DNA from 2 places in the Pseudoxanthomonas sp. 22568 genome. Region 2 is predicted to be linked to the other one. Evidence: predicted binding sites of a transcription regulator. Region 2 holds the regulator's gene; the other holds the start of a gene.

Region 1 (22,083 bases), on a different contig from region 2:
GCGGGCATCGCGCTCGCCGACGGCAAGCGCGACATGGTCTACGGACGGCTCTCGCGGCGCCTGCGCGCGCTCGGCCTGCGCAGCTTCCGCGAATACCTGGATCAGCTGGAAAGCGACGGTGGCGACGAATGGCAGGCGTTCACCAACGCGCTGACCACCAATCTGACCTCGTTCTTCCGCGAGCCGCATCATTTCGATCGCCTGCGAGATGAACTGGAACGCCGCAGCGGCGCGGGCACGCTGCGGCTGTGGTCATGCGCGGCCTCGACCGGCGAGGAGCCCTACTCCATCGCCATCACCGCGTGCGAGGCCTTCGGCACGATGGCGCCGCCGGTGCGCATCCTCGCCACCGACGTGGACACCCAGGTGCTGGCGACCGGCGGGCGCGGCATCTATCCGCTGGAACGCATCGCCGGGCTGGACGACGGCCTGCGTCGCCGCTACTTCCAGCGCGGCACCGGCCCGAACGAAGGCCATTGCCGCATCCATCCGGCCCTGCGCCAACTGATCGAGTTCCGCCCGCTCAACCTGCTGGCGCCGCGCTACGACGTGGAAGGTCCGTACACCGCGATCTTCTGCCGCAACGTGATGATCTATTTCGACAAGCCGACCCAGCGCGGTATCCTGTCACGGCTGGTGCCGCACCTGGCCGACGACGGCATGCTCTATACCGGCCATTCCGAAAACTACCTGCACGCCGCCGACATCATCCAGCCGTGCGGACGCACCCTGTACCGCCGCGCCGGGGCACGCGGATGAGCGCCGCCGCCCTCGCCTTCGCCGACGGCAGCGTGCTGCGCTACCACGACGCCCGCTTCCAGACCCCGGCCGCCAAGCTGCTGCCCACCCAGTACCTGGTGGTCGATGACGACACCGCGCTGGTCACCGTGCTCGGCTCCTGCGTGGCCGCCTGCATCCGGGATCCGCTGCTCAAGCTGGGCGGCATGAACCACTTCCTGTTGCCCGACGGCCAGGCCAACGATGGCGCTCCTTCGCGCTACGGCAGCTTCGCCATGGAATTGCTGATCAACGACCTGCTCAAGCGCGGCGCGAGCCGCGCGCGCCTGGAGGCCAAGGTGTTCGGCGGCGCCAATGTGCTGAAGGGATTCACCAGCAATCCGGTCGGAACCCGCAACGCCGAGTTCGTCCGCCGCTACCTGGACATCGAACGCATCCCGGTGGTCGCCGAGGACCTGTGCGGCATCCATCCGCGCAAGGTATGGTTCTTCCCCGCCACCGGCCGGGTGGTGGTGCAGCGCCTGCCGCACGCCCACGACGCCGAAGTGGCCGCCGCCGAATCCGCCGCCCGCGCCCGCCTGTCGCGCACGCCGGTCAGCGGTGGCGTGGAGCTGTTCTGATGGGTGCGCCCTGCAAGGTCCTGATCGTCGACGACTCGGCCGTCGTACGGCAGATGCTCACCGAGATCCTGTCCAGCGACGCCGGCATCGAGGTGGTCGGCTCGGCCAGCGATCCGCTGATCGCGCGCGACAAGATCAAGCGCCTGAATCCGGACGTGATCACCCTGGACGTGGAAATGCCGCGCATGGACGGGCTGGCGTTCCTGGAAAACCTGATGCGGCTGCGTCCGCTGCCGGTGGTGATGATCTCCTCGCTGACCGAGCGCGGTGCCGACACCACCCTGCAGGCGCTGGCGCTGGGCGCGGTGGACTTCGTCTCCAAACCCAAGCTCGACGTGGTCCGCGGACTGGAGTCCTACGCCGACGAAATCATCGCCAAGGTCAAGGCCGCGGCGCGCGCCAAGGTGCGCCCGCTGGCGCGCCCGGCCAGCGTGCGCCAGAGCGCCGACGCGGTGTTGCCCGCCGCGCAGCCTGCGCGGGCGCTGCGTTTCCAGACCACCGATCGCCTGATCGCCATCGGCGCCTCCGCCGGCGGCACCGAGGCGTTGCGGGTGGTGCTGGAGCAGATGCCCGCCGATGCCCCGGCGATCGTCATGACCCAGCACATCCCGGCCGGCTTCAGCCGCGCCTTCGCCGAACGCCTGGATCGGCATTCGGCGATGGCCGTGCGCGAAGCCGGCGACGGCGAGGCGATCCTGCCCGGCCATGCCTACCTGCCGCCCGGCGGGCGCCACCTGCGGGTGATCCGTGACGGTGCGCGCTGGCGCTGCCGGATCGACGATGGTCCGCCGGTCAACCGGCACAAGCCGGCGGTGGACGTGCTGTTCCGTTCGGTGGCGCACGCCGCCGGCGACAACGCCATCGGCGTGATCCTCACCGGCATGGGCGACGACGGCGCGCGCGGCCTGCTGGAAATCGCCCAGGCCGGCGCCCCGACCTTCGTCCAGGACGAAGCCACCAGCGTGGTCTGGGGCATGCCCGGCGCGGCCGTGCGGCTGGGCGCGGCCAGCGAGACCGTACCGCTCGACGCCGTCGCCGAACGCCTGGTGCAACTGTCCGCGCAATCGCGCTGACCGCCCGTTTCCGCCGTTTTCCCGGCGGATCTCCACCCAGGTCACAGTTTTCCCCGCGCATCGCGCATTGCCGCGACGAACGCTAAAGAGCCATCCCCCATGGCCGATATCCATACCGTGATTCAGCAGAGAGCACCCATGTATTCGCGCATCCTGGTTCGTCTTGCCGCTCCCTTGATCCTGACGCTGGTGTTCCCGCTGTCGGTCGCCTTCGACTGGCCCGGTGCGGTCCAATGGGCCATCCTGACCACGATGACGCTGGCCTGGCTGCTGTTCGCCTTCCTGTCGGTCTGGGGCGCGCAGAAACCCAGCGCGGAGCACACCAGCATCCTGCGCGAGCAGGACAGCCTGCTGAACGAACTGCGCCGCTTCGTCGGCAATGAAATCGATGGCTCTCGCGCCGAGATCGACCGCGCGCGCGGCCTGATCCGCGACGCGGTCGGCGGCCTGGGCGAAAGCTTCGACGCGATGATGCGCAAGTCCCGCGAGCAGAGCCTGGCGGTGTCGCGCATCGTCGACCGCGCCGGCGACGGCGACCGCGCCGGGGTGGACGTGGCCCGCTTCGCCCAGCACGCCAGCCAGCGCATGGAGCAACTGGTGGAAGCGCTCGAGCAGGTCAGCGGCCAGAGCACCACCACCGTGCACCACATCGACGAGATGGCCCAGCACCTGGACGGCATCTTCTCGCTGCTGGAGGACGTCAAGTCGATCGCCGACCAGACCAACCTGCTGGCGCTCAACGCCGCCATCGAAGCCGCCCGCGCCGGCGAGGCCGGTCGCGGCTTCGCGGTGGTCGCCGACGAGGTGCGCAACCTGTCCGAACGCTCGACCGCGTTCAACGAGCAGATCCGCAAACTGGCCCACAGCTCCAAGGACGCCATCGCCAAGGTCCGCGAGACCGTCTCGCACATGGCCTCGCGCGATCTCGACCGGTCCCGCGAGGCCCGCGGTGAAGCGGCCAACATGCTGACCCAGGTCGCCGCCATCAACGCCTCGCTGGGCGACGGCATGCGCGAGATCTCCCAGTGCGGCCATGCCATCGACCTGAGCGTGGCCGAGGCGGTGCGCGCCCTGCAGTTCGAGGACATCGCCACCCAGTCGCTGGGCAGCGCGGTCACCCACCTGGACCGCCTGACCACCATCAACCAGGAAGCCCTGGCCCTGCAGGAACTGTTGCATCGCAGTGGCGGCGTCATGGACCAGGAGCTGCTCTCGGCCCTGCGCCATATCGGCAGCCGCCTGCGCGACCGCCGCAGCGAATGGGAACGCCCGCCGCACAAGCCGGTGGCGCAGCAGAACATGGGCGCGGGCACCGTCGAACTGTTCTGATTTTTGACGAATACGTTCCGACACATCCGTTTTCCGCGACGCCGGTACCGCCTCCGCGGTGCCGGCGTCGTCGTATCCGCCGCGCCGGTCCGGCGGGCAACTGGCATACTGGCGCGGTTGTCCACCTGACCGTTGCCAATGACGGCCCGCACACCCGCCGCCCCCGATACGCCATCCATCCCCGCGGACGCCCTGCGCGAGCTGTACGCGCGCCAGGAAGCCGAGCGCCGTGTCGTCGCCCGGGCCCTGCACAACGAAATCGGCCAGGCGCTGTCGGCGATCAAGATGTCCGCCCACCTGGCCGGCGACGAGGACGACGCCGTCCAGCGTCGCCAGGATCTGGCCGACATCGTGCGCATCGCCGACGACACCGTCGCCCGCCTGCGCGACCTCTACGCGGATCTGCGCCCTCCGCAGATCGACACCCTCGGATTGGCCGCCTCGCTGCGTGGCGAAGCCGAGCGCTGGCAGGCCCGCTGGGGCCTGGTGCCGCGACTGCGACTGGCCGATCCGGCGCCACGCGCGGACGCGGCGCTCGAACTGGCCGCGTTCCGCCTGGTGCAGGATCTGCTGCTGCCGCTGCCCACGCTCGCCTCGCTGGAACTGCGGCTGTCCGCCGCGCGCGCCGGTTTCGCCGTGCTGGAAGTCCACCACGACGGTCCCGCGCCGGATCCGCTGACCGCCGCCCTGCTGCAATCGCGTGCCACCGCCGCCGGCCTCGCGCTCCATCTGCCCGGCGAGGCACAGGCCGGAATGCGCCTGCGGGTGGAACTGCCCGCCATGATGGCGGACGCTTGAACATGTCCGCCTACCCCGTCGCGCCGCCATCGATCGCCCGCCTTGGCGCGCTGGATCCGGATCTTCAGGCCATGGTCGAGTCCGCCGTGCAGGGCGGCACGCCGCTGATGCTGCTGCACGTCGACATCGATCACTTCCGCTCCATCAACGAGAACATGGGCGCCGATGTCGGCGACCAGGCGCTGCTGCTGCTCGGCCAGCACCTGTCCACCCAGTTGGGCCCGGAGGCGCGGGTCTGGCGCCAGGGCAGCGACGAGTTCATCGTCGCCATGCCGCGGCTGCCCCAGGTGCCGTCGCCGGATGCGTTCGGCGCATTCGTGCGCGATCAGGTCGAACTGCCGATGGCGGTGCTGCCCTATACGCTGTTCCTCACCGCCACCGTCGGCATGGCGCTGTGCCCGGAAGACGCCACCACCGTCACCGGCCTGCTGCAATGCGCGGAGACCGCGGTCGGCCAGGCCAAGCACGAGGGCCTGAACCTGGTCCGCCGCTATGCCCGCGACGCCGCCATCAGCATCCGCAGCGACAGCATCATCGCGCGCCAGATCGTCAACGCGATCGACAACAACGAGTTCCGCCTGCACTACCAGCCGCAGATCAACGCCCACGACGGCCGCGTGGTCGGCATGGAAGCGCTGCTGCGCTGGCATTCGCCGGCACTGGGCGTGCTGGTCCCCGAGCGCTTCATGCACGTGGCCGAAAAGCTCGGAGTGATCGTGCAGATCGGCGACTGGGTGCTGCGCGAGGCGTTCCGGCAGGCACGGGTCTGGCGCGATTGGGGCTTCGACGACTTCGAGATCGCGATCAACGTCTCCACCCTGCAGCTGTTGCGCCCCAACTTCGTCATGGAAGTGCTGGAGGCGATGCAGGTCGCCGGCATCCCGGCGCAGATGGTGGTGCTGGAAGTACGCCAGAACGCGCTGGCCAAGGATACCCATCTGGTCCATCGCACCCTCGCCAGCCTGCACCGCGAAGGCGTGCGCCTGACCCTGGACGACTTCGGCATGGGCGATTCCAACCTGGATTCGCTAGTGCGCTTCGCGGTCGACAAGATCAAGATCGATCGCAGCTTCGTGAAGGGCGTTCCGGCCAGCAACCGCGAGGTCGCCATCACCTGCGCGATCATCGCGATGGGCCACCAGCTGGGCATGAAGGTGATCGCGCACGGCGTGGAAACCGACATCCAGCTGGGTTTCCTGCGCCGCAACCATTGCGACATGTTCCAGGGCCACCTGTTCGGCGAACCGATGTCGGCCGAGGATGCCGGCGCGGTGCTGCGCCGGCGCTACCTTCGCGCCGACGCCTTCGCCGCCACCAAGCCGGATCGCACCCTGCTGCTGCTCGATGACGAAGAGAACATCCTGCGTTCGCTGGTGCGCCTGTTCCGCCGCGACGGCTACCGCATCCTGGCCGCCTCCAGCGTCAACGACGCCTTCGAGCTGCTGGCCACCAACGACGTGCAGGTGATCCTGTCCGACCAGCGCATGTCCGACATGAGCGGCACCGAGTTCCTCGGCCGCGTGCGCGTGCTGTATCCGGACACCGTGCGCCTGGTGCTGTCCGGCTACACCGATCTGGCCACCGTCACCGAAGCGATCAACCGCGGCGAAATCTACCGCTTCCTGACCAAGCCCTGGAACGACGACGACCTGCGCGAGCACATCCGCCAGGCCTTCACCGCCTACGAGAACCAGCCGCACCACCGCGTGGTTGGCTGATTGCCTCGGTTCGGGGAGCAGCGGAGCAAGCTCCGCTCTACCGATGCGTAGTGCCGAGCTTGCTCGGCTGCTTTTGCTGCAAAGGGCCATGGATGCCCGCGAAAGCCCATGGATTCCAGCTTTTGCTGGAAATGACGAACCCAGGGAATCCACACTTGGTCATCCCAGCCAAAGCTGGGACCCATTTCCACGGACGTATCAGTGCAGCGGAGCAAGCTCCGCTCTACCGATGCGTGGAGCCGGGCCTGCTCGGCTGCCCTTGCCATTCGCCAAACCCCACGCGAACCTCAGCCCGCGTCCTTCACCGGCTGCCGCACCGGCAGGGTGATGCGGAAACGCGAACCTTCACCGGGCTTGCTGTCCACCTCGATGCGGCCGTTGTGCTTCTTCACGATGCCGTAGGAAATCGACAGGCCCAGGCCGGTGCCACTGCCGACCGGCTTGGTGGTGAAGAAGGGATCGAAGATGTTCTGCAGGATGCTCTCGGGCATGCCGCTGCCGGTATCCGCGATCTCGATCCACGCCTCTTCGCCGGCCAGCCCGGTGGTGACGCTGATGCGGCCCTTTTCCTCGATCGCGTGGCCGGCATTGAGCAGGATGTTCATGAACACCTGGTTGAGCTCGGACGGCAGGCACTGCACCAGCGGCAGCTTGCCGTAACGCTTTTCCAGGGTGACCTTGTACTTGAGCTCGTTCCAGATGATGTTGATGGTCGAGTCCAGGCCGTGGTGCAGATCGGCCAGCTTCCAGGAGTCGTCGCGCCCGGAGTAGGAGAAGTCCTTGAGGCTGCGCACGATCTGGGTCACCCGCTCGATGCCCTCGCGCGACTCCGACATCAGCTGCGGCAGGTCGCTGGTGATGAAGTCGATGTCGAAGCGCGAGCGCATGTCGTCGATTTCCGGCAGCAGCGCCTTCGGATCCGGCGCGCGCAGGGCGCGCTCGTAGATTTCGATCAGGGCGAACAGGCTGTGCAGGTATTCCTGCAGCGATCCCAGGTTGGAATGCACGTAGCCGATCGGATTGTTGATCTCGTGCGCCACGCCGGCGGCCAGCTGGCCGATGGAGGCCATCTTTTCCGACTGCACCAGTTGCTCCTGGGTACCGGCCAGGCGGATCAGGGTCTGCCGCAACTGGGCGTGCCGGCGCTGCAACTCCTGCTGGCGCGCGTGGCCTTCGCTGATGTCGTGGAACAGGATCAGCGCGTAGCCGTCGTCGCCGGGCGCGTGGTGATGGTAGATGCGCAGTTGCAGGATGCGGCCATCCTCCAGCGCCAGTTCGCCGTTCCAGCGTCCCGTCGCGCGGGCGGCGCGGCGCGCCTCGGCCGGCACCAGCTCCAGTACGGCCTGCAACGATTCCGGCTCCTCGCCCTCGGGCAGCAGTGCCAGCGCGGAGGCATTGGCATGCAGCGCGCGGTCATCGCCGCGGCACAGCAGCACGCCATCGTCCATCAGCTCGGTGAGCGCCTGGATGTCGACGAAGGACGGGATGTCCGCGGGAAGACGGGAAGCGGAGGAAACACTCACGACGGATGACCCCGCGAAAGGGAGTTGCGGCAAAAAGGGGCCGTCAGTATCGGCAAGCGTCGCGGCGGCGGCAAGCCGCGCGCACCGCGCCTCAGGCCACCGCGATCGGGCGGCTGCCGCGCAGGACTTCGGTCTGTCCGTTGGCGTCGTAGGCGCCGCTGCTTTCGCTGCGCCCAAGGTGACGCAGTGCCCAGTTCACTTCGCGGCGACGCCGCGCCAGCAGCGCGCCGTTGGACTGGTTGGCCTCCGACAGCTCGCGCAGCCGCTGCTCGAACGGCGCGGACGCGGCCGCGGGCATGCGGTTTTCCAGTTCGCGCAGCGAGGCCAGCTTCTCCCGGGTCGAGCACACCAGGGCTTCGACATCGTGTTCCAGGATCGCGCGGCGCTCCTCGGCTAGCGCCGAGGCCAGACGCTCGAACTGGGTCTCCAGTTCGGCGCTCATTGGCCGAGCTGGCGTTCCAGGCTCAGCATGCCGTCAGCGATCGCCTCGGCATTGATCCGGTACGTACCGGCCTGGAGCGCATCGCGGACCTGCTGGACCCGCGCGGTATCCACCGCGGAGGCCGAGGACAGCTCGCGCTGCAGTGCCTGCAGACCAGTGGCTTCGCCGGTCAGGCGCAGGCTGTCGCCACCCGCGCTGGCTTCCACCGGCCGGGAACGTTCGGCGCCGGACGCCGCCACCTTGCCACCGATCGGACCGGTGGTGCGGATGGCAGAAGGCGCGTTGCCTTCGATTTTCTGGCTCATGTCGGTCTACCTGTTGCGGGTTCAAACAGCATATCGGCCGTCAAAGGCAAAGCTTTAGTGACGGAATCCACATTTTTCTATCGGAAGCGCACCCGAGGCGTACTTCCCTGCCAGCTCGGTATCGGCCGCCCGTCCGGGGACTTTAGGGCCGATTCCATTTTTTTCCTCAACGGCTCACCCAGACGTCGCCGCCCGGGCCTACCACGCCCTGTACCACCCGGCGCGAGGACAGGTTTTCCACCGTCACCCGTTCGTTCTCGCCGGCGTCGGCCAGCGCCTTGCCGGCCACCCGTACCTCGACGCCACCGCGACGCGACACCAGCGCCACGTTGTCGCCGCGCCGGATCAATCGCGGCGCGACCAGATCGTTGGCTCCCAGCACCGAGCCGGCGGTCAACATCCGCCGCGCCACCTGGCCCACGGCCTGGGCCGGGTCGGTCAAGGCGCCGGCGGCGATACGGCCGCCGTCACGGGTTTCGGCGACAAACGCATCGGCGGTCACCACCTGCCCCGGTGCGATGCCGCGATTGAGCACCAGCACGGTCTGGCTGCGGCGTACCCGCACCGGCACGAACAGGCGCCAGCCCTGCGGGCAACCGACCTCGACCGAACCACTGTTCTGCACCCGCGCTTCCAGCGGCGCGGCGCAACGCGGCAGGCGCAGGTTCGGGTCCAGCGTCGCTTCCGCCTCGCCGGCCGACGCCATCGCGCCAATCGCGGCCTGGCGGATGCTGTCCACCGGCTGGAAGTCCGCGGCGGGCACGGCAAACGCCGCCAGCAGCGCGGGCAGCAGCACGAGTCGTCGCATGAGCGGGCTCCATCGTCGGTTCATCGGCGACAAGGAATGCAAGCGATGTGCCGAAACCGGCGGTCCTCGCGCCTGCCGCGGTGCGCGTCGGCGAAATCGACTGCGTGACCGCCGTCCCTCGAGGACGAGCCCTTCCCTGCCGCCGGACGCCCCCGCACCGCTCAAGCCGTGCGCAACCCGGCCGATATGCCTGCATGACCCAGGATCTGCTCAACCGCATCGACCAGCGCACCCGCCTGGCCGGCCACAACCGGCTCGCCCTGTTGCTGTTCCGCCTGGGCGGGCGTCAGCTTTTTGGCGTCAACGTGTTCAAGGTGCAGGAAGTCCTGCGCCGTCCGCCGCTGTTCCAGCTGCCTGGCCTGCCCGCCGAGTTCGCCGGCGCGGCCGACGTGCGCGGGCGTTCGATTCCGGTGCTGGACCTGGGCCTGAGCATCGGCCATCCCGAGCGCGATCCGGATCCGGCGCGCGCGCCCAACTACCTGGTGGTCACCGAGTTCAACCGATCGGTGCAGGGCTTCCTGGTCAGCGACGTCGAGCGCATCGTCAACATCGCGGTCGAGGACATCCACCCGCCGCCGGAACTCGGCGCGGAGGCCAGCTACCTGACCGCGGTCACCCGCTTCCAGGGCGAGCTGATCCAGGTGATCGACGTGGAAAGCGTGCTGGCCGACATCTCGCAGGCGCGCATGGACGCGCCGCTGGCGCCGGAAATGGCGCTGCCGGCCGACGCCCCGCCGTTGCAGGTGCTGGTGGTGGACGACTCGCGGGTGGCCCGTTCGCAGATCCGCAGCGTGCTGGACCAGTTGGGGGTGAGCGCCACCCTGCTTTCCGATGGCAAGCAGGCGCTCGACCACCTCGTGCAGATCCACGCCGCCGGCGAGGACCCGGCCGAGCGCTACGCCATGGTCATCTCCGACATCGAAATGCCGGCCATGGACGGCTACACCCTGACGACGGAAATCCGTCGCCACCCCGGCCTGGCCGGTCTGTACGTACTTCTGCACACCTCGCTCTCGGGCGTGTTCAACAACGCCATGGTCGAACGGGTCGGCGCCAACGCCTTCGTCGCCAAGTACAGCCCGCACGAACTGGCGGACTACGTGCTGAACCGGCTGAAGCAGGTGGTGGCGACGAAGCGGGCGGCCTGACGGGCGTCGGGATTCGGGATTCGTGACTGATAGCCCCCTTTGGAAAAGGGGGCGGGCGGCCCGCGCCAGCGGGGCGACGGGGGATTTGCGCGCGGTGCCGCGACTACCGACAAAAAGCAAATCCCCCTCGGTCCCCCTTTTTCAAAGGGGAAGGCAAAGCCCCCGGGTGCATCTCGTTTCCCCATGAAGTGTTGGTGGCGAAGCGGGCGGCCTGACAGCGGCCGGTTGGCCGCCGGGATTGGGGATTCGGGATTGATGCCCCCTTTGGAAAAGGGGGCGGGCGGCCGCGTCAGCGGACGACGGGGGATTTGCGCGCGGTGCCAGGAGCACCGGCGAAGAGCAAATCCCCCTCGGTCCCCCTTTTTCAAAGGGGGAGGCAAAGCCACAAGGTGCCCATCGTTCCCCCTCGAGAAGGAATGGCACCGGCACTTCGCGGGGGAAGCCTCCTCTCCCGGACTGGCACAAGCCTTGCACCCACCCGGGCAACGTTCCCAACGGGGCCCGCCAATGTCCAATCCCATCCGCGATTACCTGGGTGTCCATGCCGCCGCCCTGCCGCTGCGCGAGCAGCGCATGCAGTTGATCGCCAGCAACCTCAGCAATGCGGACACCCCCAACTACAAGGCCAAGGATCTCAACTTCCAGGCCGTGCTGGAGAACGCCGCCGCCCGCCAGGCCGCGCCGTTGCAGACCACCGACGGGCGCCATCTGAACGGACTGGAATTCGGCCCGCAGATCCACGAACGCCAGGGCGTGCAGCCCAGCCTGGACGGCAACACCGTCGACGCCGACACCGAGCGCGCCGCCTACGGCCGCGCCGCGCTGGAGTACCGCGCCTCGCTGAGTTTCATCGAATCCAAGGTGCGCACCATGCTCACCGCCATCACGGGGCAATAAGCCATGAGCAACCTGCCGATCTTCGACGTCGCCGGTTCGGCCCTGCAGGCGCAGTCGGTGCGCCTGAACACCATCGCCAGCAATCTCTCCAACGCCGATTCCATCGCCTCCTCGCCGGAGGCGGTGTACAAGCCGATCGAACCGATCTTCCAGGCCCGCCCGCTCAACGCCGACGGCTCGCTGACCTCGGTGCAGGTCAAGGAGATCACCCAGAGCGAAGCCCCGCCGATCAAGCGCTACGAGCCCGGCCACCCGATGGCCGACGCCGAAGGCTACGTCTATGCGCCGGACGTGGATCCGGTCGCGCAGATGGTCAACCTCATTTCCGCTTCGCGTGGCTACCAGGCCGGCGTCGAAGTCCTCAACACCGCCAAGGAACTGGCGCTGGCCACGCTGACCATGGGCCGCTGACGCGTCCCGCCTACCGGAGCAACCGCATGACCACCGCCGTGAATGGCGATCCCTTCGCCGCGATCAACAACAGCACCACCGGCACCGGATCGAACAAGAAGAAGGAAAGCCTGGGCCAGGCCGAATTCATGCGCCTGATGACCGAGCAGCTCAAGCACCAGGATCCGCTCAAGCCGCTGTCCAACAGCGAATTCATCGGCCAGCTCGCGCAGTTCTCCACCGTGCAGGGCATCAGCGAACTCAACACCACCGTCAACGGTTTCACCACCGCCCTGACCGGCGACCAGGTGCTCAAGGGCGCCTCGCTGGTCGGCCACGACGTGCTGGTGCCGTCGGAAAAGATCGCGCTCGGCGCGCAGGGCAGCGCCACCGGCCTGGTCATGTCGCCCGCCACCGGCACGCTCAAGGTGGAAATCACCGACGCCAGCGGCGTGGTCGTGGACACCATCGAACTCGACGCCGCCAAGGGCGAGACCGCGTTCGCCTGGGACGGCGTGAAGGCCAACGGCGAACGCGCGCCGGAAGGCGTGTATGCGATCAAGGCCACCCACACCGACGACACCGGCAAGGCCACCAAACTCAACACCTACGTCGATTCCACCGTGGAAAGCGTGACCATCGGTTCCGACGGCCTGTATCTCAACCTGCCCGGCCTGGGCACCGCTCCGCTCGACTACGTGCTGCGCATCGGCAAGTCGGCTTCCTGATCCCTGACATCCACGGGCCATTCCGACCCGGCATCCGCTAAGGAGTTTTCCATGGCTTTCAACAGTTCGCTCTCCGGCATGAAGGCGGCCAACGCCGACCTCAACGTCACCTCGCACAACATCGCCAATGTCGGCACCACCGGATTCAAGGAATCGCGTGCCGAGTTCGCCGAAGTGTTTTCCACCACCGGCTATGGCCTGCTGCGCAACGGCATCGGCGCCGGCGTGCGTCTGACCAACGTGGCCCAGCAGTTCTCGCAGGGCGACATCAACCAGACCGGCCGCTACCTGGATCTGGCGGTGGACCGCGAAGGCTTCTTCACGGTCAGCAACAACGGCACCAACGTCTACACCCGCGCGGGCAACTTCCAGCGCGATCCCAATGGTTTCGTCACCACCCCGGACGGCTTCCGCCTGCAGGTGTTCCCGCCTCGCGCCGACGGCAGCGGTTTCGATACCGGCCGCCTGGTCGACCTGCAACTGCTGACCAGCGACAGCCCGCCGGCGCCGACCACCCTGGTCAACCTGGGCGTCACTCTGCCCGGCAACGCCGCGCAGCCGACCATCACGCCGTTCACGCCCAACGACGGCAACAGCTACAACGAGACCACCTCGGTCACCGTGTACGACTCGCTCGGCGTGGCCCACCAGCAGTCGGTCTATTACGTGAAGACCGCCAATCCGAACGAATGGCAAGCCCACGTCTACGTCGACGGCACCTCGATGGGTCCGGCCACCACCGTGCAGTTCGACAACAACGGCGCGCTGACCCTGCCGGCCAACGGCCGCATCGCCCTGGCGCCATTCACCCCGACCACCGGAGCCGGCGTGCTCAACATGACCCTGGACATCACCGGCACCAACCAGTACGGCGAAGCCTTCGCCAAGAAGGATCAGCGGCAGGATGGCTACGCCAGCGGCAAGCTCAACGAATTCACCGTGTCGCCGGAAGGCGTGGTGTTCGCGCGCTACTCCAACGGCGTGGACCGCGCCATCGGCCAGGTCGCGCTGACCAACTTCACCAACCCGCAGGGCCTGGTCTCGCAGGGCAACAACACCTGGACCCACAGCTACGCCTCGGGTGAACCGCGCACCGGCGCGCCGGGCACGTCCGACTTCGGCCAGGTCGCCTCCGGCGCGCTGGAAGCCTCGACCGTCGACCTGACCGAACAACTGGTCAACATGATCGTCGCCCAGCGCAACTTCCAGGCCAACTCGCAGATGCTGTCCACCCAGGATCAGATCACGCAGACCGTCATCAACATCCGTTGATGACGGCACTTGGGCGTGCCGAAATAGCCAGAACCAAAGCCCCCTTGATCAGCCATTCGGCTGTTGAAAAGCGCTTGCTCTTCGCGCAAACAGCAAATCCCCCTCAATCCCCCTTCTCCGAAGGGGGAAGCAAAGTAAAAAGCGCTTCTCCGCTTCTCCGCTTCTCCGCTTCTCCGCTTCTCCGCTTCTCCGCTTCTCCGCTTCTCCGCTTTTCCGCTTTTCCGCTTTTCCGCTTTTCCGCTTTTCCGATTCTCAATTCCCGATTCCCCATTCCCGGCAAAGCCCATGGACAAAGCCCTCTACGTCGCCATGACCGGTGCCCGCGCCTCGCTGCAGGCCCAGGGCGCGGTGTCGCACAACCTCGCCAACGTCGACACCAAGGGATTCAAGGCCGCCCTGGCCGCGACCGAGGCGTTCAAGATTCCCGGCCAGGGATTTCCCTCACGCGTGGACGCGGTGCTGACGGATCCGGGTTTCGATTCGCGCACCGGCACCCAGATGGTCACCGGCCGTTCGCTGGACGTCTCGCTGCAACCGGGCCGCTGGCTGGCCGTGCAGGCGCCGGACGGCGGCACCGCCTATACCCGCAACGGCGAACTCAGCGTCACCCCCAACGGCCAGCTGGTCACCAACGGGGGCCGCGCCGTGCTCGATGAGAACGGCAATCCGATCGCCATCCCGCCGGCGCAGTCCTTCGATCTCGGCGCCGACGGCACCATTTCCATCGTGCCGCAGGGCGAAGGCCCGCAGACCATGGCGATGGTCGCCCGCATGCGCATCGTCGACGTGCCGGCCTCGCAACTGGCGCGCGGCGCCGACGGCCTGATGCGTCCGGCCGACCCCACCCAGCCGCCCCCGCCGATGGCGCAGGGCAACAGCCTGACCACCGGCGTGCTCGAAGGCAGCAACGTCGACGCCGCCGGCGCCCTGGTGCAGATGATCCAGCTCCAGCGCCAGTTCGAAATGCAGGTCAAGGTCATCCGCACCGGCGACGACATGGCGCAATCGTCGAATCAGTTGCTGCGGCTGGGGGGCTGAAGGCCGTGAATCGGGAATGGGGAATCGGGAATCGTAGAAGCGCGTTTGTGGCTTCCGTCCCAGTTTCCATTCGCGTCGGGATTTCGACCGTTTCATTGGCACGGCACTTGCCTGTTCCTTCATGCGAAGAAGGATCCGATGCCCACATCGACTCCCGATTCCCCATTCCCGATTCCCAACCAAGGACCACGCCATGAACCAGGCACTCTGGGTCGCCAAGACCGGGCTCGATGCGCAGCAGACGCGCATGTCCGTGGTCTCCAACAACCTGGCCAACACCAACACCACCGGCTTCAAGCGCGACCGCGCCAGCTTCGAGGATCTGCTGTACCAGCAGCTGCGCCAGCCCGGCGGTTCGACCTCGCAGCAGACCCAGTTGCCGTCCGGCGTGCAGCTGGGCACCGGCGTGCGCGTGGTCGCCACCTCCAAGGATTTCCAGCAGGGCAATCCGCAGCAGACCGGGCGCTCGCTGGACGTGATGGTCAACGGCCGCGGTTTCTTCGAGGTGATGCTGCCCGATGGCACGCCCGCCTACACCCGTGATGGCTCGTTCCAGATCAACGCCCAGGGCGAACTGGTCACCAACAGCGGCTATGCCGTACAGCCCGGCATCCAGGTGCCGGAGGGCGCGCAGTCGATGACCATCGGCAACGACGGCACGGTCAGCGTGACCATGGCCGGCGAGGCGCAGGCGGTGGAAATCGGATCGCTCACCCTCACCGACTTCGTCAATCCGTCCGGCCTGCAGGCCAAGGGCGAGAACCTGTACGTCGAAACCACCGCCTCCGGCCCCGCCCAGAACGGCACGCCCGGCCTCAATGGCCTGGGCAACCTGGTGCAGGGCTCGCTGGAAGGTTCCAACGTCAACGTGGTGGAAGAGCTGGTCAGCATGATCGAAACCCAGCGCGCCTACGAAATGAACGCCAAGGCCATCTCCACCACCGACTCCATGCTCGGCTATCTGAACAACAACGTCTGAGGCCCGCCATGACCCGCCTGTCCCGCACCGCCACCCTCGCCTGCTGCGTCTTCGCGCTGGCCGGCTGTTCGCGCTCGTTCGGCGACGTGCGCCCGTTCGCGCCGATGCAGCCGGTGCAGGTGGTGATGGCGGCGCAGGCCGAACCCACCTCCGGCGCGATCTACCGCGCCGGCCCGGGCCTGAACCTGTACTCCGACCGTCGCGCTCGCGACGTCGGCGACCTGCTGACGATCAACCTGATCGAGAACACCAACGCGCAGACCAGCGCGACCACCCAGGTCGACAAGACCAGCGAGGTCACCATGGCGGCGCCGAACATCGCCGGCGCGCCGTTGACCTACAACGGCCGCGATCTGCTGAGCGCCTCGGTCAAGGGTGATCGCGGCTTCAACGGCAATGGCAAGAGCGCGCAGAGCAATCGCCTGCAGGGCAGCGTGACCGTCACCGTCATCCAGCGCCTGCCCAACGGCAACCTGGTGGTGCAGGGCCAGAAGAACATGCGCCTGAACCAGGGCGACGAGCTCGTCCAGATCCAGGGCATCGTGCGCCCGGCCGACATTTCGCCGGACAACAGCATTCCGTCCAGCAAGGTCGGCGAGGCGCGCATCGCCTACGGCGGCCGCGGCGCCATCGCCCAGTCCAACTCGATGGGCTGGCTGGGGCGCTTCTTCAATTCGCCGATTTATCCCAATTAACCCTCTGAACTGACGAGTCACCCGGGAGCGCCGCATGATGGCCATCCGCCTGCCCTTCCATCGCAACCCGCGCGATCCCAACCGTCGCCGCGTCGATCCGTGGACCACGATCGGCGCCCTGCTGTGGTGGCTGATGGTGCTAGCCTGCCTGGCGCCGTCGGCGCGCGCCGAGCGGATCAAGGATCTCGCCCAGGTCGGCGGCGTGCGCAGCAACCCGCTGGTCGGCTACGGCCTGGTGGTGGGCCTGGACGGCAGCGGCGATCGCACCAGCCAGGCGCCCTTCACCGTGCAGAGCCTGAAGAACCTGCTGGGCGAACTGGGCGTCAATGTGCCTCCCAACGTCAATCCGCAGCTCAAGAACGTCGCCGCGGTCGCCATCCATGCCGACCTGCCCGCCTTCGCCAAGCCCGGCCAGCCGATCGACATCACCGTCTCGTCCATTGGCAACGCTACCTCGCTGCGCGGCGGCAGCCTGCTGATGGCCCCACTGCGCGGCGCCGACGGCGAGGTCTACGCCATCGCCCAGGGCAACCTGGTGGTCGGCGGTTTCGGCGCGCAGGGCCGCGACGGTTCCAAGGTCTCGGTCAACGTGCCCAGCGTCGGCCGCATTCCCAACGGCGCCATCGTCGAACGCGCGGTGCCCAACGCGATGAACGACGGCAGCGGCAGCGTCACCCTCAACCTGCACCAGGCCGACTTCACCACCGTCTCGCGCATGGTCGCCGCGCTGGACCAGCGCTTCGGCGCCGGCGCCGCCTACGCGGTCGATGCGGTCACCGTGGCGGTGCGCGCGCCGGCCGATGCCGGCAGCCGGGTCAACTTCCTGGCCCAGGTCGAGAACCTGGAACTGACCCCGGGCAGCGCGCCGGCCAAGGTCATCGTCAACGCCCGCACCGGCACTGTCGTGATCGGCGCGCAGGTGCAGGTGATGCCGGCCGCGGTCACCCACGGCTCGCTGACCGTCACCATCACCGAATCGGCCAACGTCAGCCAGCCCAACAGTTTCAATCGCGGCGGCCAGACCGTGGTCACCCCGCAATCCGACGTGCAGATCACCGCCGAAGGCAACCGCATGTTCAAGTTCGAGGGCGGCACCTCGCTGGACGAGATCGTCCGCGCCGTCAACGAAGTCGGGGCCGCGCCGGGCGATCTGATCGCCATCCTGGAAGCGCTCAAGCAGGCCGGCGCGCTGCGCGCGGAGCTGGAAATCATCTGATGAACATCCTGCAGCCCACCCTGCCGCTGAACCCGACCGCCAACCCGGCGGCGGACAACGCGCGCATCCACGAGGTGGCGCAGAAGTTCGAGGGCCAGTTCGCGCAGATGCTGATCAAGTGCATGCGCGAGGCCAGCTTCGGGGACTCGCTGTTCCCCGGCGAAAACCAGATGTTCCGCGAGATGTACGACCAGCAGCTGGCCAAGGCGATGACCCAGGGCAAGGGCATGGGACTGGCGCCGATGATCGCGCGCCAGCTCGGCGCCACCGACACGAACACCGTGCCGGTGCCGGTCAACACCGCGCTGTCGCAGTACCGCAAGATGATGCCGTCCGGCGCCGAGCAGATGCTGGACGTGATCGCCGGGCGCGCGCCCGGCCTGTCCGGCGCGTCGTCCGCCGAAGCCGGCGATCCCGGCGCCGCGATGGGCCTGCCGCGCATCGACTGGGCCGCGCTGACCGCGCCGGAAGCCCAGGCCGCGTGCGACGAGGTGGAACAGGTCGCCAGTGCCAATCCGCAGCAGTACGCCCGCAACACCCCCGAACGCTTCGTCGCCGAGATCTGGGACCACGCCCAGCGCGCCGCCAGGGAACTGGGCGTGGATCCGCGCGCCCTGGTCGCCCAGGCCGCGCTGGAAACCGGCTGGGGCAAGCGCGTCATCCAGCGCAACGACGGCGGCAGCGCGCACAACCTGTTCGGCATCAAGGCCACCGGCTGGAAGGGCGAACGCGCCCGCACCGGCACCCACGAATACCGCAACGGCGTGCGCCAGAACGAGACCGCCGACTTCCGCGCCTACAGCTCCCCGGCCGAAAGCTTCGCCGACTACGTGCGCCTGCTGAAGAACAACCCGCGCTACCAGAAGGCGCTGGCCGCCGGCAAGGACATCCACGGCTTCGCCCGCGGCCTGCAACAGGCCGGCTACGCCACCGATCCGTCGTATGCGAAGAAGATCGCCAGCATCGCCACCGGTCCCACCCTCGGCAAGGTCATCTCCGCGGTCGGCAACACCGTCGGCGGTGCGATTGGCGCCACGGTGGGCAACGCGCTCGCCAGCCGCTTCCTGGGCCGCTGAACGGAGTAGTCCATGTCCAACCTCCTCGCCACCGGTTCCAGCGCCCTGCTCGCCTTCCAGCGGGCGCTGTCCACGGTCAGCCACAACGTCGCCAACCTCAACACGCCGGGTTACTCGCGCCAGCGCACCGAGTTCGCCGCGCGCAACGGCACCTTCCACGGCTACGGCTACCAGGGCGGCGGCGTGCAGATCGTCGACGTCCATCGCATGGCCGATTCGCTGGCCACCGCGCGCCTGCTCGACAGCACCGGCGAACTGAACCGCCTGCAGCAGATGTCGGTGCTGTCCAACCGCCTGGACAGCCTGTTCTCGGAAAAGGCCACCGGCATCGCCGCGCCGTGGTCGGGCTTCTTCGATTCGATCAGCGCGCTCTCCTCCAGCGCCGCCGGCGCGGCCGATCGACAGAGCGTGCTGTCCCAGGCCAGCGCGCTGGTCACCCGCTTCAACCAGATCGATCAGCAACTGGACAAGGTGGATGGCGAGGTCAACAGCGGCCTGACCTCCGCCGTGGGTGAAGTGAACCGGCTGGCCAAGGAAATCGCCCAGCTCAACGGTCGCATCGGCAACGGCGCCAATGCCTCGGGCGATCTGCTGGATCGCCGCGATCAACTGATCAGCCAGCTGATCGGCTACACCGGCGGCACCGCCGTGCAGCAGGACGGCGGCCAGATCAACGTGTTCACCGCCGGCGGCCAGCCGATGGTGGTCGGCGCCACCGCCAGTTCGCTGGTGACCGTGGCCGATCCCTACCGGCCCGAGCGCCTGCAGGTGGCGCTGGAAACCAACGGCCAGCGGGTCACCCTGGACAAGCGCGCGCTCGGCGGCCAGATCGGCGGCCTGATGGAATTCCGCACCACCGTGCTGGATCCGGCCATCGCCGAACTCGGCCGCATCGCCATGTCGCTGGCCGAGACCTTCAACGAAGGCCATCGCGCCGGCATGGATCAGTACGGCCAGATGGGCGGGGATTTCTTCACCGCGCCGCAGCCGCAGATCTCGTCGCACTCGGGCAACACCGGCAACGCCGTGCTGCAACCGTCGCTGGGCGATCTGGGCGCGCTCAACGGCAAGAACGTGATGCTGCGCTTCGACGGCGGCAACTGGGTCGCCACCGATCCCGACACCGGCACCGCCATCCCGGTCACCGGGACCGGCACCGCCGTCGATCCGCTGGTGGTCAACGGCGTGGAACTGGTGTTGTCCAGCGGCACGCCCGCCGCCAACGATCGCTTCCTGCTGCAACCCACCGCGGGCGCGGCCGGCACGATCAAGCTCGCCATCAGCGATCCCAGCCGGATCGCCGCCGCCAGCCCGGTCAAGGCCAAGGCCGATCTGGCCAACACCGGCACCGGCAAGCTGGGCGCGGTCACCATCACCAACCCGGCGGATCCGAACCTGCTGGCACCGTCGGTGATCGAATTCATCGACGCCAACCAGTACACCATCGACGGCGCTGGCCCGTTCACCTACACGCCCGGCCAGGCCATCACCCACAACGGATGGAGCGTCACCCTCGACGGCGCGCCCGCCGCCGGCGACGCCTTCAACCTCGGCCCCACCGGCGCCAACTCCAGCGACAACGGCAACGCCAAGCTGCTGTCCAACCTGGACGACGCGCGCAAACTCAACGGCGGCACCCTCACCCTCAACGGCGCCATCTCCGGCCTGACCACCACGGTTGGCTCGGCCGCGCGCCAGGCCGACTACTCGGCCGAGGCGCAGCAGGTGCTGCAGGATCAGGCGCAGGCCGCGCGCGATGCCATTTCCGGCGTCAACCTGGATGAGGAAGCGGCGGATCTGATGCGCCTGCAGCAGGCCTACCAGGCCGCGGCGCAGATCATCTCCACCGCCGACACCCTGTTCCAGTCCCTGCTGAGCGCGACCCGCCGATGAACAATCGCATCTCCACCGGCCTGATGTACCAGCAGTCGATCACCACGATGCTGGCCAAGCAGGCCAAGCTGGCCCACACCCAGCAGCAGCTCGCCTCCGGGCAGAAGCTGATCAGCGCCAAGGACGATCCGGTCGCCGCCGGCAATGCCGTTGGCCTGGATCGCACCCTGGCCGAACTGGAACGCTTCGCCGCCAACGCCAGCACCCTGCAGAACCGCCTGGGCCTGCAGGAAAACGCGCTCAAGCTGGTCGGCGACGCGATGGCGCGCGTGCACGAACTGACCGTGCAGGCCAACAACGCCGCGCTCGGCGACGACAGCCGCAAGGCGATCAGCGCCGAACTCAAATCCATCCATGACGGCCTGCTGGATCTGGCCAACAGCACCGACGGCACCGGCCGCTACCTGTTCGGCGGCACCGCCGACGGCAGCGCCCCGTTCGCGCTGGCGGCCGGCGGCGTCATCTACAGCGGCGACCAGACCCAGCGCCAGGTCGAGGTCGCGCCGGACACCTTCGTCTCCGACACCCTGCCCGGCAGCGAAATCTTCCTGCGCCTGCGCACCGGCACCGGCCGCATCGACGGCGCCGCCTCCGGCGCCAACACTGGCACCGGCCTGCTGATGGATCTCAGCGTCACCGACTCCAGCGCCTACGACGGCGGCCAGTACAGCATCCGCTTCACCAGCCCGACCACCTACGAGGTCTACGGTGCCGGCCCCACCCCGATTTCCACCGGCACCTACACCAAGGGCCAGAGCATCGCCTTCGCCGGCGTGCAGGTGAAGATCGACGGCCAGCCCAACACTGGCGATGCATTCAACATCGGTCCCTCCGCCACCCGCGACGTGTTCGCCACCATCCAGAACCTGATCGGCGCGCTGGAAACCAATCCCACCACCGACGCCCAGCGCGCCGCCATGCAGAACCAGTTGCAGGCCGCCATGCGCGACGTCGCCAGCGCCCAGGGCCACATGATCGACGCCCGCGCCAGCGGCGGCGCCCAACTGATGGCCATCGACAGCGCCGCCGAACTGCGCGACGCCAACGCCGTCACCCTCAAGGGCACCCTCTCCAGCCTGCGCGACCTCGACTGGGCCGAGGCCATCGGCCGCTACAACCTGGAAAACACCGCCCTCCAGGCTGCCCAAAGCGTGTTCATGCAGATGCAGCAGTTGTCGTTGTTCAAGATGATGGGGTGAGGGGTGGGATTCGGGAGTCGGGAGTCGGAAGTCGGAAGTCGGAAGTCGGAAGTCGACCAGAGCTTCGCCCAGTGACACCATCGTCGCAGGGAAGGCTACCGTGACGCACGCAGTCCAAGCGTTCTTCAAGATAACCAACATCCCAGCGAAAACGACTACCTCTGCCTCCCCCTTTGAAAAAGGGGGACTGAGGGGGAT
Region 2 (5,421 bases):
CCGTGCAGATTCCCGCCGACACCGAGCTGCATCGCGGCCGCGGCCTGATGCTGGGCCTGCTGTCGCGCAAGCTGCCGATCCTGCCGGTGGATCCGTTGGAACAGGGCGGCGTGATCGCCCTGGTCGGACCGACGGGCGCCGGCAAGACCACCACCATTGCCAAGCTGGCCGCGGCCTACGCCGATCGCCACAACCCGCGCGACGTGGCCCTGGTCACCACCGACACGGTGCGCGTGGGCGGACGCGAACAGTTGCACAGCTACGGCCGCCAGCTCGGCATCGCCGTGCACGAGGCCGACAGCGACGTGCGCCTGGCCCAGACCCTGGAACGCCTGCGCGACTACAAGCTGGTGCTGATCGACACCGCCGGCATGGGCCAGCGCGACCGCAACCTGGTCGGCCAGCTCAACTGGCTGCGCGCCGCCGGGCAGGTGCATACCCTACTGGTGCTGCCGGCCAACTCGCATTTCGGCGATCTGGACGAAGTGGTCCGCCGCTTCAGCGGCGCCCAGCCGCACGGCGTGGTGCTGACCAAGGTGGACGAGACCGGCCGGCTCGGCAGCGCGCTGTCGGTGATCGTCGATCACCAGTTGCCGATGGCCTGGATCACCGACGGCCAGCGCGTGCCCGAAGACCTGCACCGCGCCAGCGCGCCCAACCTGGTGCTGCGCCTGGACCAGCTGCGCCGCGAAGCCGACGAACCCAGCCACGCGGAGGCCATCCATGTCGCATGAACACCTGCTGCAGACCAATCCGCGCAGCACGCCGCCGCTGACCGGCTCCTTCCATCCGGTCCGCGTGATCGCGGTGACCGGCGGCAAGGGCGGCGTGGGCAAGACCAACGTGTCGGTCAACCTGGCCGCCTCGCTGGCCGAGATGGGCAAGCGCACCCTGCTGATGGACGCAGACCTGGGCCTGGCCAACGTCGACGTGCTGCTTGGCCTGGCGCCGAAATACACATTGGCGGATCTGGTCGCCGAGCGCTGCCAGTTGGAGGACGTGCTGCTGGAAGGACCGGACGGCCTGCTGATCGTACCGGCCTCGTCGGGTTTCCGGCACATGGCCGAACTCTCGCCGGCCGAACACGTCGGCCTGGTCAACGTGTTCTCGGAACTGCAGCGCGCCCTGGACGTGATGGTGGTGGATACCGCCGCCGGCATCACCGACAGCGTGTTGACCTTCTGCCAGGCCGCGCAGGACACGGTGGTGGTGGTGTGCGACGAGCCGGCCTCGATCACCGACGCCTATGCATTGATCAAGGTGCTCTCGCGAGAGCGCGGCGTGGACCGCGTGCACGTCATCGCCAACATGGTCCGCGACCCCAACGAGGGCCGCAAGCTGTACGAGAAGCTGGCCCGCGTGTGCGAACGTTTCCTCGGCGACGTCGCCCTGCACTACCTGGGCGCGGTGCCGCAGGACGACTGGCTGCGCCGCGCGGTGCAGCGCCAGCAGGCGGTGGTGAAGGCGTATCCGGGCAGTCCGTCGGCGCGCGCCATCAACGAGATCGCCCGGGTCACCGCACGCTGGCAGCCGCCGTCCGGCGCCCGCGGCAATGTCGAGTTCTTCGTCGAACGCATGATCAACCGGAGCGTGCCAGCATGAACACCGGCGCCGCCCAATACCGTGCCGTCCAGAAAGCGGCGGCCACCGACTTCGTCACGGTGCACGCGGACCTGGTCCGCCGCATCGCCCATCACCTGGCCGCGCGCCTGCCCGCCAGCGTGGAGATCGACGATCTGATCCAGGCCGGCATGATTGGCCTGCTGGAGGCCTCGCGCAGCTACGACGCCGAACAGGGCGCCTCGTTCGAGACCTTCGCCTCGATCCGCATCCGCGGTTCGATGATCGACGAGATCCGCCGCGGCGACTGGGTGCCGCGCTCGGTGCACCGGCGGGCCCGCCAGGCCGCCGCCACCGTGCGCGAAATCGAACAGCGCACTGGCCGCGCCGCCATCGCCACCGAGGTCGCGTCGGCGATGGAGATGCCGCTGCCCGAATACCTGCGCCTGCTGGAGGACGCCGCCCGCGGCCAGGTGCTGAGCCTGGAATCGCACATCGAGGATCATGGCGAACCGCAGACCGCGGTCACCGGCGGCCCCAACCCGCAGCAACAACTCGAGCGCAGCGAGTTCCGCCAGTCGCTGATCAAGGCCATCGGCCAGCTTCCCGAGCGCGAACAGTTGGTCCTGTCCATGTACTACGAACAGGAACTCAACCTCAAGGAAATCGGCGCCGTCCTCGGCGTCAGCGAATCCCGCGTCTGCCAGATCCACGGCCAGGCCATGCTGCGCCTGCGTGGTCGGCTGAATGTGTTCGAGAGCGTGGATGCCGGGTTGGAGGATTGAGCGGGGATTGGGGAGTCGGGATTGGGGATTGGGGATTCGCAAAAGCCTTTGCTTTTGCCTCCCCCTTTGAAAAAGGGGGATTGAGGGGGATTTGCTTTGGGCGCCAACAGCAAGCGCTTCTCAACAGCCGAATGGCTGGTCAATCCCCCGTCGCCCGCTCCGCGGGCGCCCGCCCCCTTTTTCAAAGGGGGCTCTTTCAATCCCCAATCCCGAATCCCCAATCCCGGCCCAAAAGTTTCCCCGCCACCTGCCGATAAGGCTCTCGAGCCCCCTCTACCCTGCTGCACCCGGAGCCCTTCGTGACAGCCAACAAGAACATGCGGATCCTGATCGTGGACGACTTCTCGACGATGCGCCGCATCATCAAGAACCTCCTCAACGATCTGGGCTACACCAATACCGCCGAGGCCGACGACGGCTCCAGCGCGCTGACCGCGCTGGCCCAGGGCAGTTTCGACTTCGTGGTGACCGACTGGAACATGCCGGGCATGACCGGCATCGAACTGCTCAAGGCCATCCGCGCCGACGACCGCTTCAAGACCCTGCCGGTGCTGATGGTCACCGCCGAGGCCAAGCGCGAGCAGATCATCGAAGCCGCCCAGAACGGCGTGAACGGCTACATCATCAAGCCGTTCACCGCGCAGACCCTGGAAGAGAAACTCGGCAAGATTTTCGAGCGCCTCGGGGCCGCCGCCTGATGGCTGCGGTCATGGAAGCCGGCAGCGCCCGCGCCGCACTGGTCGAGCGCCTGCAGCACGCGCTGGACGCGCTGGAACAGGGCGACGAGGCCGGCTGGCGGCGCGAGCTGGACACCATCGCCGCCTGGCGCACGCAGCCGATGATGCAGGGACTGGGCCGGCTGGCCCGCGAACTGGCGCAGACGCTGGGCGAGCTGCCGCCGACCCACGGTGCCGGCGATCTCGACGACGCCTGCGCGCGCCTGGATCACGTGGTCGCGATGACCGAACAGGCCAGCCACAAGACCCTGGATCTGGCCGAGCAGTGCCGCGGCCTGGCCGACCAGCTCAAGACGACCGCGCTCAGCGCCGAACAGACCCGGCTGGTGGACCAGATCCGTTCCGGCCTGTCGGAAATGGCGCTGGCGCAGAGCTACCAGGATCTCACCGGGCAGATCATCCGCCGCGTCGCCGGCATCGTCCGCCGCGTGCACGAAGGCTTCGGTGAACTCGGTCTGCCGCCGCCGGAAAGGAAGAAGGACGACGGCCTGGCCGGTCCCGCGGTGGCGGGTCTGGACAAGGCGGCGTTCTCGCAGGACGACGCCGACGATCTGCTGTCGGGGCTCGGGCTCTAGCCGTCCGCCCACGCATCCCCGCCGATACCGAGCCGAACCATGTCCGCCGTCACGCCCGAAATCGCCGCCGACTTCCTCATCGAGGCCCAGGAAATCCTGGATCGCCTCGGCGAGCAACTGGTGACGCTGGAACAGGATCCCGGCGACAGCGAACAGCTCAACGCCGTGTTCCGCGGTTTCCATACGCTCAAGGGCGGCGCCGGTTTCCTCGGCATCCAGGCGATGGTGAACCTGTGCCACGCCGCCGAGGAAGCGCTGGGCATGGTCCGCGCCGGCAAGGCGACCCTGGAAGCGGATCATTTCGACGCCGCCCAGCAGTCGCTGGACTGGCTGCAGCGCATGCTCGACGCGGTCGCTGCCGGCGAGGAGCCGCCGCACGCGCCGGCCGCGCTGATCGCCCAGTTCGACGTCGATGCCGCGCCCGCGCCGGTCCGCGCGCCGGTGGCCGCGCCCGCCGCCGGCGGGAGTGATCTGATCACCGACGACGAGTTCGAGGCCCTGCTCGATCAACTGCATGGCGGCGCCCCGCCGACCACCCCCGCCCTCCCCGTGGGCGGGGATCTGATCAGCGAGGACGAATTCGAGGCCCTGCTGGATCAACTGCACGGCGGCGCCGTGCCCGGCGCCACGATCGCCCGCCCTGCGCCCGCCGCCGCGCCCCAGTCCGCGCCGGTACGCCCGGCCGCGCCCGCCCCGGCCTCACCGGCCCGTCCGGCGCGCGCCGGCGAGGCCGAGCAGACCATCCGCGTGGACACCAAGCGACTGGACGCGATCGTCAATCTGGTCGGCGAACTGGTGCTGTCTCGCAATCGCCTGAAGACCCTGCGCGCGCGCCTGCGCGACGAGGAACTGGATCGCGCGGTCAGCGGCCTGGACATCGCCACCGCGCGCCTGCAGAACGCGGTCATGCGCACCCGCATGCAGCCGGTGGGCAAGGTGTTCTCGCGCTTCCCCAAGGTCGCCCGCGACGTCGCCCGCTCGCTCAGGAAGGAAGTCGATCTGGAGCTGATCGGCGCCGATACCGAGCTGGATCGCAACCTCGTCGAGGCCTTGTCCGATCCGCTCGTGCACCTGGTCCGCAACGCCATCGACCACGGCATCGAGCTGCCCGATCTGCGCGAGGCCACCGGCAAGCCGCGCAGCGGCCAGGTACGGCTGGCGGCGCAGCAGGAAGGCGACTACGTCACCATCGAGATCCGCGACGACGGCGCCGGCATCGATCCGGAGCGGCTGCGCGACAAGGCGCTGGAAAAGGGCCTGATCGAACCGGAAGCCGCCGCCCGCCTGTCGCACGACGAATGCCTGCAGCTGATCTTCCTGCCGGGCTTCTCGACCAAGACCGAGATCACCGACATCTCCGGCCGCGGCGTCGGCATGGACGTGGTGCAGTCGCGCATCCGCGAACTCAGTGGACAGATCCAGATCCATTCGCAGCTCGGCCGTGGCAGCCGCTTCCTGATCCGGGTGCCGCTGACCCTGGCGATCCTGCCGACCCTGCTGGTGCAGGCCGGTGATCCGGTCTACGCGCTGCCGCTGGCGCGGGTGATGGAAGTGCTGCACGCGCCGGCCTCCAGCCTGCGCTGGTTCGACGGCCAGGCCGTGCTGGATCGACAGTCCACCACCCTGCCGCTGGTGGATCTGCGGCGCTGGCTGGGCGTGGAGGCGGTCAAGGCACCGCTGCTGACCATCGTGGTGCTGCAGATGGGCGACCAGCGCTTCGGCCTGGTCGTGGACCAGGTGCGCGGGCGCGAGGAAGTGGTGATC

The links. The regulator FliA, encoded in region 2, starts transcription of late flagellar genes. The targets are predictions, from matches to a motif close to TAAAGTTTNNCNNNCNNNGGCCGATAA.
Region 1: a site for FliA is predicted at 9,516-9,542, ahead of ACTJI2_RS02285 (chemotaxis protein). Genes of this name have one in related genera too.

What each region holds. Positions count from the first base shown of each region.
Region 1 is NZ_JBQENC010000001.1:453,639-475,721, reverse strand. It holds gene ACTJI2_RS02335 (CheR family methyltransferase) at 1-759, shown strand, start outside; gene cheD (chemoreceptor glutamine deamidase CheD) at 756-1,358, shown strand; gene ACTJI2_RS02325 (protein-glutamate methylesterase/protein-glutamine glutaminase) at 1,358-2,431, shown strand; gene ACTJI2_RS02320 (methyl-accepting chemotaxis protein) at 2,570-3,760, shown strand; gene ACTJI2_RS02315 (sensor histidine kinase) at 3,899-4,558, shown strand; gene ACTJI2_RS02310 (EAL domain-containing protein) at 4,561-6,276, shown strand; gene ACTJI2_RS02305 (ATP-binding protein) at 6,564-7,724, opposite strand; gene ACTJI2_RS02300 (flagellar protein FlgN) at 7,891-8,241, opposite strand; gene flgM (flagellar biosynthesis anti-sigma factor FlgM) at 8,238-8,546, opposite strand; gene flgA (flagellar basal body P-ring formation chaperone FlgA) at 8,713-9,354, opposite strand; gene ACTJI2_RS02285 (chemotaxis protein) at 9,549-10,502, shown strand; gene flgB (flagellar basal body rod protein FlgB) at 11,010-11,399, shown strand; gene flgC (flagellar basal body rod protein FlgC) at 11,403-11,810, shown strand; gene ACTJI2_RS02270 (flagellar hook capping FlgD N-terminal domain-containing protein) at 11,837-12,517, shown strand; gene flgE (flagellar hook protein FlgE) at 12,569-13,789, shown strand; gene ACTJI2_RS02260 (flagellar basal body rod protein FlgF) at 14,075-14,827, shown strand; gene flgG (flagellar basal-body rod protein FlgG) at 15,021-15,806, shown strand; gene flgH (flagellar basal body L-ring protein FlgH) at 15,815-16,501, shown strand; gene ACTJI2_RS02245 (flagellar basal body P-ring protein FlgI) at 16,635-17,717, shown strand; gene flgJ (flagellar assembly peptidoglycan hydrolase FlgJ) at 17,717-18,793, shown strand; gene flgK (flagellar hook-associated protein FlgK) at 18,806-20,686, shown strand; gene flgL (flagellar hook-associated protein FlgL) at 20,683-21,885, shown strand.
Region 2 is NZ_JBQENC010000021.1:10,079-15,499, reverse strand. It holds gene flhF (flagellar biosynthesis protein FlhF) at 1-734, shown strand, start outside; gene ACTJI2_RS18825 (MinD/ParA family protein) at 724-1,602, shown strand; gene ACTJI2_RS18820 (RNA polymerase sigma factor FliA) at 1,599-2,345, shown strand; gene cheY (chemotaxis response regulator CheY) at 2,663-3,043, shown strand; gene ACTJI2_RS18810 (protein phosphatase CheZ) at 3,043-3,657, shown strand; gene ACTJI2_RS18805 (chemotaxis protein CheA) at 3,697-5,421, shown strand, end outside.